DNA from 3 places in the Mesorhizobium sp. P2_D6 genome. Region 2 is predicted to be linked to each of the others. Evidence: predicted binding sites of a transcription regulator. Region 2 holds the regulator's gene; each other region holds the start of a gene.
The links. Region 2 encodes PhoB, which activates phosphate uptake and scavenging genes when phosphate is short. Its sites were predicted from a motif close to TGTCATNNANCTGTCAT; they were not measured.
Positions count from the first base shown of each region.

Region 1: AC1D1L_RS07770 (PhoX family protein) is a predicted target of PhoB. The motif match lies at 2,044-2,060, and genes of this name have one in related genera.
Region 3: AC1D1L_RS04055 (acid phosphatase) is a predicted target of PhoB. The motif match lies at 2,543-2,559, and genes of this name have one in related genera.

Region 1 is NZ_JBFUEG010000003.1:284,469-290,453, forward strand. It holds gene urtA (urea ABC transporter substrate-binding protein) at 1-1,288, opposite strand, end outside; gene AC1D1L_RS07765 (hypothetical protein) at 1,600-1,995, shown strand; gene AC1D1L_RS07770 (PhoX family protein) at 2,116-4,029, shown strand; gene AC1D1L_RS07775 (GMC family oxidoreductase) at 4,098-5,669, opposite strand; gene AC1D1L_RS07780 (gluconate 2-dehydrogenase subunit 3 family protein) at 5,720-5,985, opposite strand, start outside.
Region 2 is NZ_JBFUEG010000018.1:17,766-23,750, forward strand. It holds gene pstB (phosphate ABC transporter ATP-binding protein PstB) at 1-237, shown strand, start outside; gene phoU (phosphate signaling complex protein PhoU) at 279-983, shown strand; gene phoB (phosphate regulon transcriptional regulator PhoB) at 1,000-1,689, shown strand; gene AC1D1L_RS27450 (ROK family protein) at 1,714-2,949, opposite strand; gene xylF (D-xylose ABC transporter substrate-binding protein) at 3,214-4,254, shown strand; gene AC1D1L_RS27460 (sugar ABC transporter permease) at 4,404-5,735, shown strand; gene AC1D1L_RS27465 (ATP-binding cassette domain-containing protein) at 5,749-5,985, shown strand, end outside.
Region 3 is NZ_JBFUEG010000002.1:193,475-199,459, reverse strand. It holds gene AC1D1L_RS04065 (adenine phosphoribosyltransferase) at 1-480, opposite strand, end outside; gene AC1D1L_RS04060 (alpha-hydroxy acid oxidase) at 490-1,635, opposite strand; gene AC1D1L_RS04055 (acid phosphatase) at 1,803-2,498, opposite strand; gene AC1D1L_RS04050 (cytochrome c1) at 2,626-3,498, opposite strand; gene AC1D1L_RS04045 (cytochrome b) at 3,522-4,826, opposite strand; gene petA (ubiquinol-cytochrome c reductase iron-sulfur subunit) at 4,843-5,403, opposite strand; gene AC1D1L_RS04035 (cupin domain-containing protein) at 5,720-5,985, shown strand, end outside.

The sequences.
Region 1 (5,985 bases), on a different contig from region 2:
ATCTGCCGGTGGCAACGTTGAAGTTGCCGCAGGACAGAGGCGCACGCCAATCCGAGATCAGATCCTTGGAGTCAGGCAGATAGTCGGACCACTCGTCGCCCATCACGAGGCCGGGCGTCTGCGACACGGTCTCGAACTGGCCGTCGGCCTGGATCTCGCCGATCAGCACCGGCTTGGTGATGTGGTGGTTCGGCATCATCGTCGAATAGCCGCCGGTCAGGTTCGGCACGGACACGCCGACCATGGCGTCGATGACCTTGTCCGGATCGGTGGTGCCGGCCTTCTCGACCGCCTTCACCCACATGTTGAAGCCGATATAGTGGGCTTCCATCGGGTCATTGGTGGTGCGCTTGTCGTTCTTGATGAACTTGTGCCAGTCAGCGATGAACTTCTTGTTTTCCGGCGTGTCGACGCTCTCGAAATAGTTCCAGGCGGCGAGATGGCCGACCAGCGGCGCGGTGTCGAGACCGGCCAGTTCTTCCTCGCCGACCGAAAAGGCCATGACCGGAATGTCCTCGGCCTTGATGCCCTGGTTGCCGAGCTCCTTGTAGAAGGGAACGTTGGCGTCGCCATTGACGGTCGAGACGACGGCGGTCTTCTTGCCGGCCGAACCGAACTTCTTGATCGCCGAGACTTCGGTCTGCCAGTCGGAGAAGCCGAACGGCGTGTAGTTGACCATGATGTCTTCGGCCGCGACGCCCTTGGCCTTCAGATAGGCCTCGAGGATCTTGTTGGTGGTGCGAGGATAGACATAGTCGGTGCCTTCCAGCACCCAGCGCTTCACCGAGCCGCCATCCTCACTCATGAGGTAGTCGACGGCGGGGATCGCCTGCTGGTTTGGTGCGGCGCCGGTGTAGAACACGTTGCGCTCGCTTTCCTCGCCCTCATACTGGACGGGATAGAACAGGATGTTGTCGAGCTCGGAAAACACCGGCAGCACCGATTTGCGCGACACCGAGGTCCAGCAGCCGAACACGGCGGCGACCTTGTCCTTGGAGATCAGCTCGCGCGCCTTTTCGGCGAACAGCGGCCAGTTGGACGCCGGATCGACGACGACCGCTTCCAGCTTCTTGCCGAGCAGGCCGCCCTTGGCGTTCTGCTCTTCGATGAGCATCAGCATGGCGTCTTTCAGCGTCGTCTCCGAAATCGCCATGGTCCCCGACAGCGAATGCAGAATGCCGACCTTGATCGTGTCTTCGGCGGCCTTGGCCGGAGACGACATCGACAGGCCGGCAGCGACCACGCCGGCCGAAAACATTTTTGTTATTGTCGCGAAATTACCCCTCATACCGAATACTCCCAAGCTGGTTGATTGCAGCGCAACCATGCAATGCAACAGCCGTGCCAAACGCAAATGCGGCTCTCGGAAATGGGGAATAATCTAACGTTATCAGCCGATTGTTATATTAGCCTAAAGAAAACAAAGGCAGCCGGTTAAAAATTGATTGAGGGAAATTTGCGCAGCGCACAAGACTTTTGCCTAATTTTCGCCCAATTATGACAAGTGCCTAGATTTTGAACTCAGCCAGGCACGCGGACGAACAATATTGCGGCACGGCGCAAAAATGGGGCAAGCTCACTCCGCAAACGAGTGACCCGATGACATCCCGCATCTCCTGCATTTCCGGCATCCTGCTGCTGATGGCAACGAGCGACGGCGCGCGCGCCGACTTCAGCGATGGCAAGCTGCCAGACGGCACCTATCACTGCGAAGTCTATCTGCTCGGCGCCTTCCTCAACCTCGGTGACATCACCATCAAGGGCAATGTCTATACCGGCCCGGTGACGTTCGGCACCGCGCGGCAAGGTTATAACTATCAGATGAACGCCAATGGCGAGATCACCTGGCTGGGACCGCTGGGCGGCTACACTACCGGCGGCAACTCCGTCTCGATGACGCAGGCGACGCTGGACGGCGAGACCACCCCGTCCTTCGACATCATCCTGAAGCAGCCCGACGGTGCCTTCACCGCCTCGACCTGCACCAAGGGCTGAGCCGAGCAAACCACTCTCGCCATCGCTTGCGCCAAAACCTTCCTCTCATGTCATGCGGATGTTGCCGAAGCAGACTAGGGCAGCGGTGCGCCGTAACATCCACCCTGAGAGGCAGACACCATGGCCAACGCACCGTCTTCATCCTCCCCCGTCATCCGCGACGTCATTGCCGAGCGCGTCTCGCGCCGGTCTCTTTTGAAAGGCAGCCTTGCCTCCGGCGCTTTGATTGCCGGCGGCAGCTTTGTCGGCTCCTTGTTTGCCGGCGAAACGCATGCCGCGGCAGCGCAGTCGACGCTCGGCTTTCCCGAGTTGAAGCGGGTCTACGACAAAACCCATGCCGCCGCTGAGGGCTATGAGACGACCATCGTCGCGCGCTGGGGCGACCCGCTTGCCGCAGGCCTCGCCGAGTTCGACGGCAACAAAGTCGCCGCCGACGAGCAGGAGAAACGCTTCGGTTACAATTGCGACTACATCGCCTTCATGCCGCTGCCCAAGGGCACGGTGAACTCCGACCACGGTCTGCTCTGCGTCAACAACGAATACATCTCGCCCAATGTGATGTTTTCCGGGATGACCGAGGACGACGCCGGCAAGACGATGACCAAGGAACAGGTCGATCTCGGCATGGCCGCGATGGGCCATTCGATCGTCGAAGTGCAACTGAAGGACGGCAAGTGGGAAGCCGTGGCTGACAGCCCGCTCAACCGCCGCATCACCGCCAACACCGAAATGACCGTTTCCGGGCCGGCCGCCGGCCATGCCTTGATGATGACTTCAGCCGACGCCACCGGCACCAAGGTGCTCGGCACCAGCTACAACTGCAGCGGCGGCTTCACCCCCTGGGGCACGGTGCTGACCTGCGAGGAAGGCGTGTCGGACATTTTCGGCGGCGACCCGAAGAAGGCGCCGACCGCCGAACTGCTCGACCGTTACGGCTTCGACGGCTCCGACATCTATGGCCGCGGCCGCTTCCACGACCGCTTCAACCTCGACAAGGAGCCGAACGAGGCCAACCGCTTCGACTGGGTGGTCGAGATCAACCCTTACGACCCGCAGTCCAAGCCGGTAAAGCGCACTGCACTCGGACGCATGTCGCATGAGGCGTCGACCGTGGTCCTCAACAAGGACGGCCGCGTCGTCGTCTATATGGGTGACGACGACTATTTCGAATACATGTACCGCTTCGTCTCGGCAAAAGCCTACGACAAGGCCAACCCGGCCTCAGGCGCCGATCTGCTCGACGAGGGCGTGCTGTCGGTCGCCCGCTTCGATGCCGACGGCTCGATGACATGGCTGCCGTTGGTGCATGGCCATGGGAAGCTCACTGCCGAGAACGGTTTTGCCGACCAGGCCGAAGTGCTGTTGAAGACGCGTTTTGCGGCCGACGCGCTGGGCGCCACGCCGATGGACCGGCCCGAGGACATCGAGACCAATCCGGTGACCGGCCGCGTCTATGCGGTGATGACCAAGAACAAGAAGCGCGACCAGTCCAAGGTCAATCCGGCCAACACGCGGCCGGAAAACCTCTGGGGCCATATTGTCGAGTTGATCCCGCCCGGCGGCCGCGGCGCGGATGCCGACCACACGGCGGAAAAGTATGCCTGGGACCTGTTCGTGCTCTGCGGCAACCCGAAAGATGCCAAGGTCGGCGCGACCTTCCATCCCGATACGTCGGACAATGGCTGGTTCGTCTGCCCCGACAACATCACCTTCGATCCAGCCGGGCGGCTGTGGGTGGCGACCGACGGCGCCAATGATTTCGACCTGCCGGACGGCGTCTATGGCGTCGACACCGAGGGTGCCGCGCGCGGCCTGCCGAAACTGCTGTTCACTTGCCCGCATGGCGCGGAAGCAACCGGCCCGTGCTTCACGCCGGACGGCACCACGCTGTTCCTGTCGGTACAGCACCCTGCGGAAGACGCCGAGACGCTCGACAAGGTGCAGACGCTGTGGCCCGATTTCAAAGACGGCCAGTTGCCGCGGCCGTCCGTCGTCGCCATCCGCCGCAAGGACGGGCAGCCGGTCGGCGCCTAGTCAATCTCGGGAGATAAAAGTGCGGAACGCGCCCATGCGCGTTCCGCGTAGCGGTCCGGGAGGACGGCTCAGATCGTCTTGGCCGACATTTGCGACGCTATGTATTCGGCCTGGCGGATCGCCAGCGACACGATCGTAAGTGTCGGGTTTTCGGCCGCACCGGTGGTGAACTGGCTGCCGTCCGACACGAACAGGTTCTTGATGTCGTGCGCCTGGCCGTGCTGGTTGACGACGCCGTCTTCCGCCCTCTCGCTCATCCGGTTGGTGCCGAGATTGTGGGTCGAGGGATAGGGCGGCGTCGGGAACGAGCGCGTCGCACCAACCGCATCGTAAAGCGCTGTGGCCTGCTTGTAGGCGTGGTTGCGCATCGCCGTGTCGTTGGGATGGTCATCGAAATGCACGTCGGCGATCGGCATGCCGTGCGCATCCTTCTCGTCCTTGTGCAGCGTAATGCGGTTTTCCGCACGCGGCATGTCCTCACCGACGATCCACAGGCCGGCCATATGATCATAATGGTCGAGCGCGGTGGTGAAGGAACGACCCCAGCCGCCCGGATTGAGGAAGGCAGCCATGAAGGGCAGACCGAGCGACAGCGTCTCGAACTCGTAGCCGCCGACAAAGCCGCGCGACGGGTCATGGCGCGCCTCGTCGCGGATGATGCCGGCCATGGTGGTGCCGCGATACATGTGCACCGGCCTGTCGAAGATGGCGTAGACCGAGCCGGTGGTGTGGCGCATGTAGTTCTTGCCGACCTGTCCCGACGAATTGGCAAGCCCGTGGGGGAATTTCGCTGACTCGGAGTTCAGCAGCAGGCGCGGGCTTTCGATCGAATTGCCGGCGACGGCGACGATGCGGGCCTTCTGCTCCTGCAGCTTGCCGTCCTTGTCGGCATAGACGACGCCGGTCACCTTGCCTGAGGCGTCGTGGTTGATCTTGATCGCCATGGCATTCGGCCTGACTTCGAGATGACCTGTCGCCTCACCCTTGGGGATCTCGGTATAGAGCGTCGACCATTTGGCGCCCCATTTGCAGCCCTGGAAGCAGAAACCGGTCTGCTGGCAGGAGTTGCGGTCGTCGCGCTCGACCGAGTTGATGGCCATGTTGCCGGTATGACATTCCTTGTAGCCGAGCTTGTCGGCGCCGGCCTTCAGCACCTTGAAATTGTTGTTGCCGGGCAGCCGCGGCCAGCCATTGGTGCCGGTGACGCCCATCTTGGCTTCGGCCTTGGCGTAGTACGGCTCCATCTCGGCCAGCGTGACCGGCCAATCCAGCAGGTTGGCGCCTTCCACCTTTCCATAGGTCGAGAGCGTCTTGAACTCATGCTCCTGGAAGCGCAGCGAGGCGCCGGCCCAGTGCGTGGTCGAGCCGCCGACCGATTTGACGATCCAGGCCGGCAAATTGGGGAAATCCTTCGACACCCGCCAGTCGCCGGACGTCGTGCGCTTGTCCGTCCAGGCAAGCTGGCTGAAGGAGCCCCACTCGTCGTTGATGAAGTCCTCATATTCGTGGCGGGCGCCGGCCTCGAGGATGACGACATCGACGCCCTTCTGGGCGAGTTCGTTGCCGAGCGTGCCACCGCCGGCGCCGGAGCCGATGATGACGACGACATTGTCGTTCTTGAGATCAAATGAAGCTGCCATGGTTTCCTCCCATGAATTCCTGTTTGCGGGGGTTCAAAACGACAGGGGCTCTAGAGCCACTCGATGTCGTCGAAACCGCGCGCGATGTAGCCGCCTTTGGAGTAGGACTCGCCCTCGTAGCCGAAGATCGGCCACACCTCTTGCTGGTTGTAGAGGCTGACGACGAGGCCGCCGCGAATCGACTGGAAGAACGGCGTCGCCTCGATCTGCTGCAGCACGGCGACGCGCTGCTCCTCCCAGCCGAGGCCGCGATAGCCGCCCTCGCCCGACTTCTTGTCGAGGTCGGCAATGCCGTCTTCGATCATCGTCTTGTAGG
Region 2 (5,985 bases):
CCCTGCTCGGCACTCGACCCGATTGCCACCGCACGCGTCGAGGAGCTGATCGACGAGCTGCGCCAGAATTACACGATCGTCATCGTCACCCACTCGATGCAGCAGGCGGCGCGCGTGTCGCAGCGCACGGCGATGTTCCACCTCGGCTACCTGGTCGAGGAGGGCGCCACCGACAAGATGTTCACCAATCCCGACGACAAGCGCACCCAGGACTACATTACCGGCCGCTTCGGCTGAGCCGTCCAGCGGTTGAATTTTCAGGCACGAGGACCACGATCATGGGTGAACATACCGTCGCCTCCTTCGATGAAGAGTTGGGCCAGATCAGCAAGCTGATCCGCGACATGGGCGATCTGGCCGGGTCGATGGTCAGCGGCTCGACAAAAGCGCTGCTCAATTCCGACAATGCGTTGGCGCAACGTGTCGTTTCCGACGACGCCATCATGGACGCGCGCCAGCGGGAACTCGACGATCGCGCCATCACGCTCATCGCCAAGCGCCAGCCGATGGCCAACGATCTGCGTGCCGTGGTCGGCTCGATCCGCATGGCCGGCGACCTCGAGCGCATCGGCGATCTCGCTAAGAACATCGCCAAGCGCGTTGGCACTGTGGGCCTCAGCGTCACGCCGCGCGACCTCTCGCATTCCATCGATGCGATGGCGCAGCTGGTGCTGATCCAGGTGCAAGGGGTGGTCGAGGAATATGCCGCCGCGGATGCCGCAGCCCTGGCGAAACTCAGGAATGAGGACGAACGTGTCGACGTCAAATACACGTCGGTGTTTCGTGAACTCTTGACCTACATGATGGAAGACCCGCGCAACATCACCGCCTGCACGCATCTCCTGTTCTGCGCCAAGAATCTGGAGCGCATCGGTGATCATGTCACCAACATCGCTGAAAATGCGTATTATGTGCTGACCGGCCAGCAATTGCCCGCCAATCGCCCGAAGCAGGACGAGACGGCGATGGCCACTTCGGCCTGACAAGGGTGAACTGCTGATGATCGCGCCACGCATCATGGTCGTGGAGGACGAGGAGCCGCTGGGCGTGCTTCTCCGCTACAACCTCGAATCCGAAGGCTACCAGGTCGAGGTGGTGACGCGCGGCGACGAGGCCGAAATTCGGCTGCAGGAAAATGTGCCCGACCTTCTGGTGCTCGACTGGATGGTGCCGGCGGTGTCCGGCATCGAGCTCTGCCGCCGGCTGCGCATGCGGCCCGAGACCGAACGGCTGCCGATCATCATGCTGACCGCGCGTGGCGAGGAGAGCGACCGCGTGCGTGGCCTGTCCACCGGCGCCGACGACTATCTGGTCAAGCCGTTCTCGACACCGGAATTCATGGCGCGCGTGAAAGCGTTGCTGCGCCGCGCCAAGCCGGAAGTGCTGTCCAGCGTGCTCAAGGTCGGCGACATCGTGCTCGACCGTGAATCGCACCGCGTCTACCGCAAGAAGAGCGAAATCAGGCTCGGACCGACCGAGTTCCGCCTGCTCGAATTCATGATGCGCCATCCCGGCCGCGTGTTCTCGCGCAGCCAGCTGCTCGACAATGTCTGGGGCGAGACGATCTATATCGACGAGCGCACGGTCGACGTGCATGTCGGCCGACTGCGCAAGGCGGTCAACAATGGCCGCATGCCCGACGTCATCCGCACCATCCGCGGCGCCGGCTACGCTATCCGGGAAGATTAGGCGCGCCGCGCTGTTGCCGGCCCCTCAGGCGACATGCTTGCCCGCTTTCGCCTGAATCCCCGGTGCGAAAATCTCCTGGTCGACGAAGCTGAGCGCGCGCATGGCGCAGCCTTCGCGGATCAGCGGCAGTTCGTTGGGCTCGGTGTCGAAGGAGATCGATTTCGAGTGCTGGCCGCCGGCAGTCTGAGCAATCGCTTCGCGCAATGCCGGTTCGATCAGATCGAACGCGGCGGCGCTGACTCCGACCATGGCGACAGGTGCTGGATCGATCAGCGCGAACAGGCTGCCGAGGCCGAAGCCAAGCGCCTCGCCGGCTTTGCGGTAGGCTTCGCGCTCGGGGCCGTCGGTCTCGCGGGCACGTGCGGCGAGCGCCCGCATGTCGGCGTCGCCGACATCGACCGGTTCGGCATCCTCGCTCATCATTTTGGCGCTGCGCCAGATGGCGTAGTTGCCGGCATAGGCCTCCACGCAGCCGCGCCGCCCGCAACGGCACAGCGCGCCGCCGGGCCGGTGGATCATGTGGCCGAACTCGCCGCCCGAGGAATGGGTGCCGGTGAACAATTCGCCCTTCAGCACCAGCCCCATGCCGATGCCATGCGAGAGCAGGATGGCGATGAAATTGTCGCGGTAGCGCTCAGGCTGGCGCCATTGCAGCGCCACCGCCATCATGTTGCAGTCGTTTTCCATGGTGGCCGGAATGCCGAATTCCGCTTCCAGTATGTCGGCGAAGGCAATGTCGGTCAGCGGCGTGATAGGCGACCACAGCATGGCGCGCGCCTGCGAATCGGTGATGCCCTGGATGCCCATGGCAATGCGGGCGATGCTCTGAACATCAAGATCGGGATCCTCGAGCCGCCGCCGCACGATTGCCGTGCATTCGCCGATCAGCTCGTCGCGCGGCATGGTCAGCGTGTCCAGCCGGCGCTGCTCCTCGGCGACCACATGGCCGGCATAGTCGATGACGGTGACGGAGAGGAAGTTCAGCGACAGCACCACGGTCATCACCGCCGCCGCTTCCGGATTGAGGCCAAGGCCGACCTGCGGCCGGCCGCGCTTCAGCGCACCCGTCTCGCCGGGTTTGCTCTCGGCCAGGATGCCTTCTTGAATCAGATCAGACGAGATCGCCGATATGGTCGAATGGCTGAGGCCGGTGGTCGCCGCAATCTCGGTCCGCGACGGCTGGCCGGCCCGGCGCACGGCCGAAATCACCATCGCACGGTTGCGACGGCGCAGATCGTCGTGGCGGATTCCAACCGACATTTTTCCTCCCGGTCCTCCTCGCGCCTCATGATAGTGGAGGCATTTGGTGGCACCAGCCAAATATTGGCAGAAGCAGGCCGCGCTGTCATTGTTTATTGCGAGTCTCGAAAAAATTCACAGAGGCCATCAGATTCCATCAGAATCGATGTTGACAGCGCCTCGCCGTTGGACCAGTATTTTTTCGAGGCTCGAAAAAATAGAGCCTCTGTGTGCCGGCCTTCGGGCCAGTTTTGTCGCGCCGCGCGCGGCGCAGGGAGGGTTATCATGAACAGATTTGCAGCCGCCATGCTGGCGGGTGTCGCCATGTCGCTGACGCTAGTGTCGGTCGCGCAGGCGAAGGACAAGGTCATCGGCGTGTCGTGGTCGAACTTCCAGGAAGAGCGCTGGAAGACCGACGAAGCGGCGATGAAGGCGGCGATCGAGGCGGCCGGCGACAAGTACATTTCCGCCGACGCGCAGTCCAACCCCGGCAAGCAGTTGACCGACGTCGAAAGCCTGATCTCGCAGGGCGCCAACTCGCTGATCATCCTGGCGCAGGACGCCTCGGCCATCGGCCCGGCGGTGCAGAAGGCGCTGGACGAAGGCATTCCAGTCGTCGGCTATGACCGCCTGATCGAGAACAAGGACGTCTTCTATCTGACCTTCGACAACAAGGAAGTCGGCCGCATGCAGGCCCGCGAAGTGTTCAAGGCGAAGCCCGAAGGCAACTATGTCTTCATCAAGGGCTCGGGTGCCGATCCGAATGCCGATTTCCTGTTCGCCGGCTCGATGGAAGTGCTCAAGGAAGCCATCGACTCGGGCAAGGTCAAGAATGTCGGCGAGGCCTACACGGATGGCTGGCTGCCCGCCAACGCCCAGAAGAACATGGAACAGTTCCTGACCGCCAACGACAACAAGGTCGATGCCGTGGTTGCGGCCAATGACGGAACCGCCGGCGGCGTCGTCGCGGCGCTGACGGCGCAGGGCCTTGCCGGAACCGTTCCGGTCTCGGGCCAGGACGGCGACCATGCCGCGCTGAACCGCATCGCGCTCGGCACGCAGACCGTGTCGGTGTGGAAGGACGCGCGCGAGCTCGGCAAGAACGCCGCCGAGATCGCGTCGCAGCTGGCCGACGGCAAGAAGACGGGCGACATTGCCGGCGCCAAGGACTTCACCACGCCCGGCGGCAACACCGTCAAGTCGCTGTTCCTGACCCCGGTTGCCATCACCAAGGACAACCTCAACGTCGTCATCGATGCCGGCTGGATCAAGAAGGACGAAGTCTGCGCCGGCGTCACTGCCGGCAGCGTTGCAGCCTGCAACTAAAACCGGACCCTATCGGTTCGAAATCTCGGCGCCGCGGCCCAAAAGCCGCGGCGTTTCTCCAAGGGCTTTCCGCTTCAAATGACCACGGAAAGCAAATAGCATCCATGTTCCGGCATCCGCGCCAGACGGCAAACCGGTGGGAGGATAGCATGACCGACACGACCTCTAATCAGCCGGTCGCCAGCACTGCTGCGGACCGGGCGCGCGCATCCGAGCTCAGCGCCGTCGGGCGGTTCCTCAAGGCTACCGAACTCGACACGCGCATGCTCGGCATGGTCGGCGCCCTGCTGGTCATCTGGGTCGGCATACACATCCTGTCGGGCGGGCTTTTCCTGACGCCGCGCAATCTGTGGAACCTGTCGGTGCAGACCTCCTCGGTCGCGATCATGGCGACCGGAATGGTGCTGGTCATCGTCATGCGCAACATCGACCTTTCGGTTGGCTCCGTCGAAGGCGTGATCGGTATGATCATGGGTGTGGCGCAGGCCGAATTCCTCATTCGCGTCATCGGCTTCCAGCTCGGAAATCCCTGGCTCTGGATCATCGCGCTGGCCGCCGGCGTGGTGCTTGGTCTGCTGATCGGCGCGTTCCAGGGCTTCATCATCGCCTATATGGAGGTTCCGGCTTTCATCGTGACGCTGGGCGGCCTACTGGTGTGGCGCGGTATGGCATGGCTGATCACCAGCGGGCGCACGGTCGCGCCGCTCGACGCCACCTTCCAGCTGATGGGTGGCGGACCACGCGGCTCGATCGGTGCTACCGCCAGCTGGATCGTCGGCATCGTCGCCTGTGCGGCGGTTGCCTTCGCGCTGCTCAACGGCCGCTCGCAGCGCAAGCGGTTCAGCTTTCCACTGCGCCCCGTGTGGGCTGAGACCTTGCTTGGCGTGGTCGCTTGCGCGGCCATCCTCGGCGCCGTCTGGATCGCCAATTCCTATCCATGGCCGATCGGCATCGTGCGCCAGTATGCGCTGCAGAACGGCATCACCCTTCCCGAAGGCGGGCTGTTTATCGCGCATGGCATCGCCATACCGGTGCTGATGGCGGTGGCCACGGGCATTATCATGACCTTCATCACCAAGCGCACGCGTTTCGGCCGCTATGTCTTCGCCATCGGTGGCAATCCGGAAGCAGCAGAACTTGCCGGCATCAACACGCGCTGGGTGACCATGAAGGTGTTCATGATCATGGGCGTGCTGGCGGCGATCAGCGCCGCGATCTCGTCAGCCCGCCTCAACGCGTCGACCAACGCACTGGGCACGCTGGACGAGTTGCTGGTCATCGCCGCCGCCGTCATCGGCGGCACGTCGCTGGCCGGTGGCGCCGGAACGGTGATGGGCGCCATGCTCGGCGCGCTTCTGATGCAGTCGCTGCAATCCGGCATGGTGCTGCTCGGCATCGACTCGCCGCTGCAGAGCATCGTCGTCGGCGCCGTGCTGGTCATCGCCGTGTGGCTCGACACCGTCTACCGCAAGCGGGTCTAGGGGAGGAACGATCATGGAAAAAACTGCTCCCACGGGCACAGCGCTGATCGACATGCGCAACATCTCGATCGCCTTCGGCGGCATCCGCGCCGTCGACGATGCTTCCATCGATCTTTTCCCGGGCGAGGTCGTGGCGCTGCTCGGCCATAACGGCGCCGGCAAGTCGACGCTGATCAAGATCCTGTCGGGCGCCTACAAGCGCGACGCGGGCCAGATCTTCGTCAACGGCCAGGAGGCGGCGATCTCCAAC
Region 3 (5,985 bases), on a different contig from region 2:
GCCCAGGTCCGGCAGGTCGATGACAAAGCATGCAGCAAGAATGTCGGCGCCGATCTGTCTGAGCAGCCTGACCGCTGCTTCCGCCGTGCCGCCGGTGGCGATCAGGTCGTCGACCAGGATCACCTTCTCGCCCGGCACAACACCGTCCTTGTGCATCTCCATCTCGTCCAGCCCGTATTCCAGGCTGTAGGCGACGCGCACCGTCTCGTAGGGCAGCTTGCCCTTCTTGCGGATCGGCACGAAGCCGGCGGAAAGCTGGTGTGCGACGGCGCCGCCGAGGATGAAGCCGCGCGCCTCGATGCCGGCGATCTTGTCGATCTTCTGGCCGGCATAGGGATGCACCAGCTCGTCGATGGCGCGGCGGAAAGCGCGCGCATTGCCGAGCAAAGTGGTGATGTCGCGAAACAGGATGCCGGGTTTGGGATAGTCCGGAATGGTGCGGATCGCGGCGAGCAGCGTGTCTTCGAGCGAGGATTTCATGAGCCGAGATTACCTGAAACGGAGATTCGTGCGCGACAATTGTTCGATCGAACTGCAGCCCATCAGCTTCATGCCACGCTCGATCTCGACCCGCATCTGCTCCAGCGCCCGCTCGACGCCGGGCTGGCCGGCCGCCGCCAGCGGGAACAGATAGTAGCGCCCAACGCCGACAGCCTTGGCGCCGAGCGACAGCGCCTTCAGCACATGCGTGCCGCGCTGCACGCCGCCATCCATGATGACGTCTATTCTGTCGCCGACGGCGTCGACGATCTCGGCCAGCTGGTCGAAGGCCGCCCGCGAGCCGTCCAGCTGCCGGCCGCCATGGTTTGAAAGCACAATGCCGCTGCAGCCGATCTCGACAGCGCGTTTGGCATCCTCCACCGACATGACGCCCTTGAGGCAGAACGGACCACCCCACAGCCTGACCATCTCGGCGACATCGTCCCATGTCATCGACGGATCGAGCATCTCGGTAAAATAGCGGCTGATCGACATCGTGCCGCCGCCCATGTCGACATGCTCGTCGAGCTGCGGCAGCTTGAACCCCTCATGGGTGAAATAGTTGATCGCCCAGCCCGGTTTGAGCGCAAACTGCAGCATGCCGGCAAGGTTGAGCTTGAAGGGAATGGCAAAGCCGGTGCGCTTGTCGCGCTCGCGGTTACCTCCGGTGATGCTGTCAACGGTCAGCATCATCACCTCGACGCCGACCGCCTTGGCCCGCTGCATCATCGCCCGGTTGAGGCCTCGATCCCGGTGGAAATAGAACTGGTAGACCTGCGGGCTGCTGCTGATCTTGCGGGCTTCCTCGAGGCTCACCGTGCCGAGCGAGGACACGCCGAACATCGTGCCGAATTTGGCCGAAGCCTTGGCCACCGCACGCTCGCCCTGATGATGGAACAGCCGCTGCAAGGCGGTCGGCGAGCAATAGACGGGCATGGCCAGTTTCTGGCCCATCACCGTCACCGACATGTCGATCTCGCTGACACCGCGCAACACATTGGGAACGAGGTCGCAGCGCTCGAAACTCTCGGTATTGCGGCGATAGGTGACCTCGTCGTCCGCCGCGCCGTCAATGTAGTTGAAGATCGGCCCCGGCAGCCGCTGCTGCGCCATGCGCCGGAAATCGGAAAAGTTGTGACAGTCGCTTAGCCGCATCATCGATTTCCAAATGCCATGGCGCAAGAAGCTCGCTGCGTCGAATATCAATCCGATGCCGCCATGCCAACGGGTGAATTGCCAAACTGCCTCTTGGCCACAGCCATGAACGAAAAAGGGACGCCGCTGGCGCCCCTTGCCGTCGAAAACCGACTGTTGGGAATAGCTTACATACCGAGGTCGGAACGCAGCTCGGCCTTGGCCACGTCGTACTCGGCCTTGAAGTCGTCGCGGTTGAGCAGGACGGCGGCGATAACGCTACCGGAAATCTTGCCCATCTCGACGTCGGACGGATAGTGGATGCCGCCGACCACACGGTTGTGGGCGTATTCGGCCGCACGCGCCATGATCTCGGCGCGCCTTTCCGGAACCATGTCGGCAAGGATGATGCCCATCATGGTGCCGACCGTGGCATGACCCGAAGGCCAGGAACCGGAGCTCGACAGCTTGACCGCCGGCTTGACGAGGTCGCTGAGTTGGTGCGGACGCGGCCGCTTCCAGACATCCTTGGCCGGATCGACGACGGCGCCTTCGGTGGCCACGACGCGATCGAAGAAGGCTGAGAATTTCGGCAGCTTTTCCTTGTTGAAGTTCGGCCCCATGACATTGGTGAAGCGCCAGACGTCTTCCTCGGCGTCGGCAATGGCGCTGGCCTCCATTTCGGGCGTGCGCGTCACCTGCAGCGTCAGCACCGCGCCGAGCTCGGCCTTGGTCTCAGCCGAATCGTTGGCCGGCGGCGGCGGCAGGATCATCGTCAGGTCGACATCCTTGTTGGTGATGAAGGGCTTTGCGTCTTCGGCCTGGGCGGCCGAGCCGACGATGAGCAGCAGCAGTCCTGCCGCGAGCGATGCGTATCTTTTCATGGGTGCGATCCTTTGATGAGGGCAGCACAGGATCGCCAGATGTGGTGACGGTCATGTGACATGCCCGCCTCCGGAAAAGCAAAAGGGCGCCTTTCGGCGCCCTTTCTTGATCGCAGGCTGCTTGGCCTTAGTGGGCCACGCCTTCCCACACTTTGCGCTTGGTCAGATAAACCAGGGCGCCGAAGAGCAACAGGAACACCAATACGCGGAAGCCGGTCTTCTTGCGGTCTTCCATATGCGGTTCGGCCGCCCACATCAGGAAGGCCGAGACGTCGCGCGAATACTGGTCAACCGTCTGCGGCGAACCGTCATCATAGGTGACCTGGCCGTCCGAGAGCGGCTTCGGCATCTTCAGCGACACGCCGGACATGAAGTACGGGTTGTAGTGGGTGCCTTCAGGGATCACCATGCCGGCCGGCGGCGTCTCGTCGTAGCCGGTCAGCAGCGAATGGATGTAGTCTGGGCCGCCCTGAGCGTACTGGGTGAAGATGTCGAAGACGAAGCGCGGGAAGCCGCGCTCGACACCGCGTGCCTTGGCCAGCAGCGACATGTCGGGCGGGGCTGCGCCACCGTTGGAGGCGGCAGCCGCCTCCTCATTGGCGAACGGCGCCGGGAAATGGTCGGACGGCTTGCCCGGACGGTCGAACATGTCGCCGGCATCGTTGGGACCGTCATGGATGGTGTATTCGGCGGCAAAGGATTTCACCTGTGCTTCCGAATAGCCGAGGCCTTCCAGCGTGCGGAACGCCACCAGGTTCATCGAATGGCAGGCCGAGCAGACTTCCTTGTAGACCTTCAGGCCGCGCTGCAGCTGCGCCTTGTCATAGGTGCCGAACGGACCGGCGAAACTCCAGTCCATTTCCTTCGGCTCGTCGATCGGGAAATGCGTCGGTGCCGCCGCGTTATGCGCCTCTTCGGCCGCCATCGCCACGCTGCCGACCGCTCCGATGCCGCCAGCCAACAGGCCGAGCAGGGCGAGCGAGGTGAGAATCTTTTTCATGCCAAATCCCCTTAGATTCTCGCTCAGCCCTTGGTTTCCGGCGCGGCGTTCGCACCTGCCGGATGTCCCCCACCGGCACCCTTGTTCTTCTCCAGCACCGCTTCGGTGATCGAATTCGGCAGCCTGCGCGGCGTCTCGATCAGGCCGAGCACCGGCAGGACGACGAGGAAGAAGGCAAAGTAGAACAGCGTCGCCATCTGCGCCATGAACACGAAGCTGCCTTCGGCCGGCTGCGAGCCCAGCCAACCGAGCAGGACGGCGTCGGCTGCGAAGAGCCAGAAGAACAGCTTGTACCAGGGCCGGTAGACCGCCGAGCGCACCTTGGAGGTGTCGAGCCACGGCACCAGGAACAGCATGACGATGGCGCCGAACATGCACAGCACGCCGCCGAGCTTGGAGTTGATCGGCCCGATGTTGAAGGTGATGGCGCGCAGGATCGCGTAGAACGGCAGGAAGTACCACTCCGGCACGATGTGGGCCGGCGTCTTCAGCGGGTTGGCGACCGTGTAATTGTCCGGATGGCCGAGGAAGTTCGGCAGGTAGAAGACGAAATAGGCGAAGAAGAACAGGAACACGATCATGCCGAACGCGTCCTTGATGGTCGCATAGGGCGTGAAGGCGACGGTGTCGGTCTTCGACTTGACCTCGATGCCGGTCGGGTTCGACTGGCCGACCACATGCAGCGCCCAGACGTGCAGCACGACGACGCCGGCAATCATGAACGGCAAGAGGTAGTGCAGCGCAAAGAAGCGGTTGAGCGTCGGGTTGTCGACGGCGAAACCGCCGAGCAGCAGCTGCTGGATCCAGTCGCCGACCAGCGGAATGGCGCTGAAGAAACCGGTAATGACGGTGGCGCCCCAGAAGCTCATCTGACCCCAGGGCAGCACATAGCCCATGAAGCCGGTCGCCATCATCAAGAGGTAGATGATGCAGCCGAGGATCCACAGCAGCTCGCGCGGCGCCTTGTAGGAGCCGTAATAGAGCCCGCGGAAGATGTGGATGTAGACGGCGACGAAGAAGAACGAGGCGCCGTTGGAATGCATGTAGCGCAACAGCCAGCCCGAATTCACGTCGCGCATGATCTTCTCGACCGAATTGAAGGCGAGATTGGTGTCGGCCGTATAGTGCATGGCCAGCACGATGCCGGTCAGGATCTGCGCCACCAGCATGATCGCCAGGATGCCGCCGAAGGTCCAGGCATAGTTGAGGTTGCGCGGCACCGGATAGGCGATGAAACTGTCATAGACCATGCGCGGCAGCGGCATGCGGGCGTCGAACCAGCGTTCGATACCGGTCTTGGGCGTATAGGTCGAGTGTCCCTCGCTCATCGAAATATCCCCTGCCTCAACCGATAAGGATCTTGGTATCGGAAATGAACTTGAATACCGGCACGGCCATGTTCTCGGGCGCCGGACCTTTGCGGATGCGGCCGGCGGTGTCGTACTGCGAACCGTGGCACGGGCAGAACCAGCCGCCGAAATCACCTTCCTGGCCGAGCGGAATGCAGCCCAGATGCGTGCAGACCTGCACCATCACCATCCAGGCTTCCTTGCCGGGCGTGGTGCGGTTGGCGTCGGTCGCCGGCGCATCGGCCGGCAGATTGGCGTTGCGGGCGATCGGATCCTTGAGATCGGCAAGGTTGACGGCCTCGCCGTCCTTCATCTCCTGCTCGGTGCGGTTGCGCACCACGACCGGCTTGCCGCGCCACTTGACGATCAGCGACATGCCAGGCGTCAGCGAGGAAACATCGACCTCGACCGAGGCCAGCGCCAGCGTCGAGGCATCGGGGCGCATCTGGTCGATGAACGGCCAAGCGACGGCCCCTGCGCCGACCACTGCGGCCATGCCGGTGGCGACGTAGAGAAAATCACGACGGTTGGGATCCTGGGTGTCGGTTGCGCTCACGGGTGCCTGATCCTTTCGCCTCTTCCGAGCCGGCGGTCGAGCTTTGTTCCCCGCTCCATCGCGCCGGCCCGACAGCGCATGGCGAACAAGCTAGCGAATTCCTCCGGCAATTTGGATTTCGGTTTATGCGTGAAGCCCGTTTTTGTCCAGCGGGGTGAGGCCACAAGGGCAGATTGTCGCGGGGACAGAAGAGCGCGTCAGTCGGCCAGATGTCCAAAGGCCGGCAAAGGCGGCTAAACAATAGGGACATATCAGCAAATCCGAGGCTCCCCGCCTGTCTCGACAGGACAGGTTGCCGTGATCTAGTCTCGCTGGAATGGCACACATCATCGACCGCGAGACCTGGACCAGGACGCCCGGCCTTTGGCAGGGCGAATTGCAACTCGCCGCCCATGGCTCCAACTCCTGCCTGATCTTCAATTACCAGGCAGAGATCGGCGGCGGCCCGCGGCTGCACACGCATCCTTATTGCGAGATCTTCATCCTCCGCCAGGGCACCGGCCTGTTCACGATCGGCGACCAGCAGATCGAGGCTACGGCCGGCCAGATCCTCATCGTGCTACCGAACACACCGCACAAATT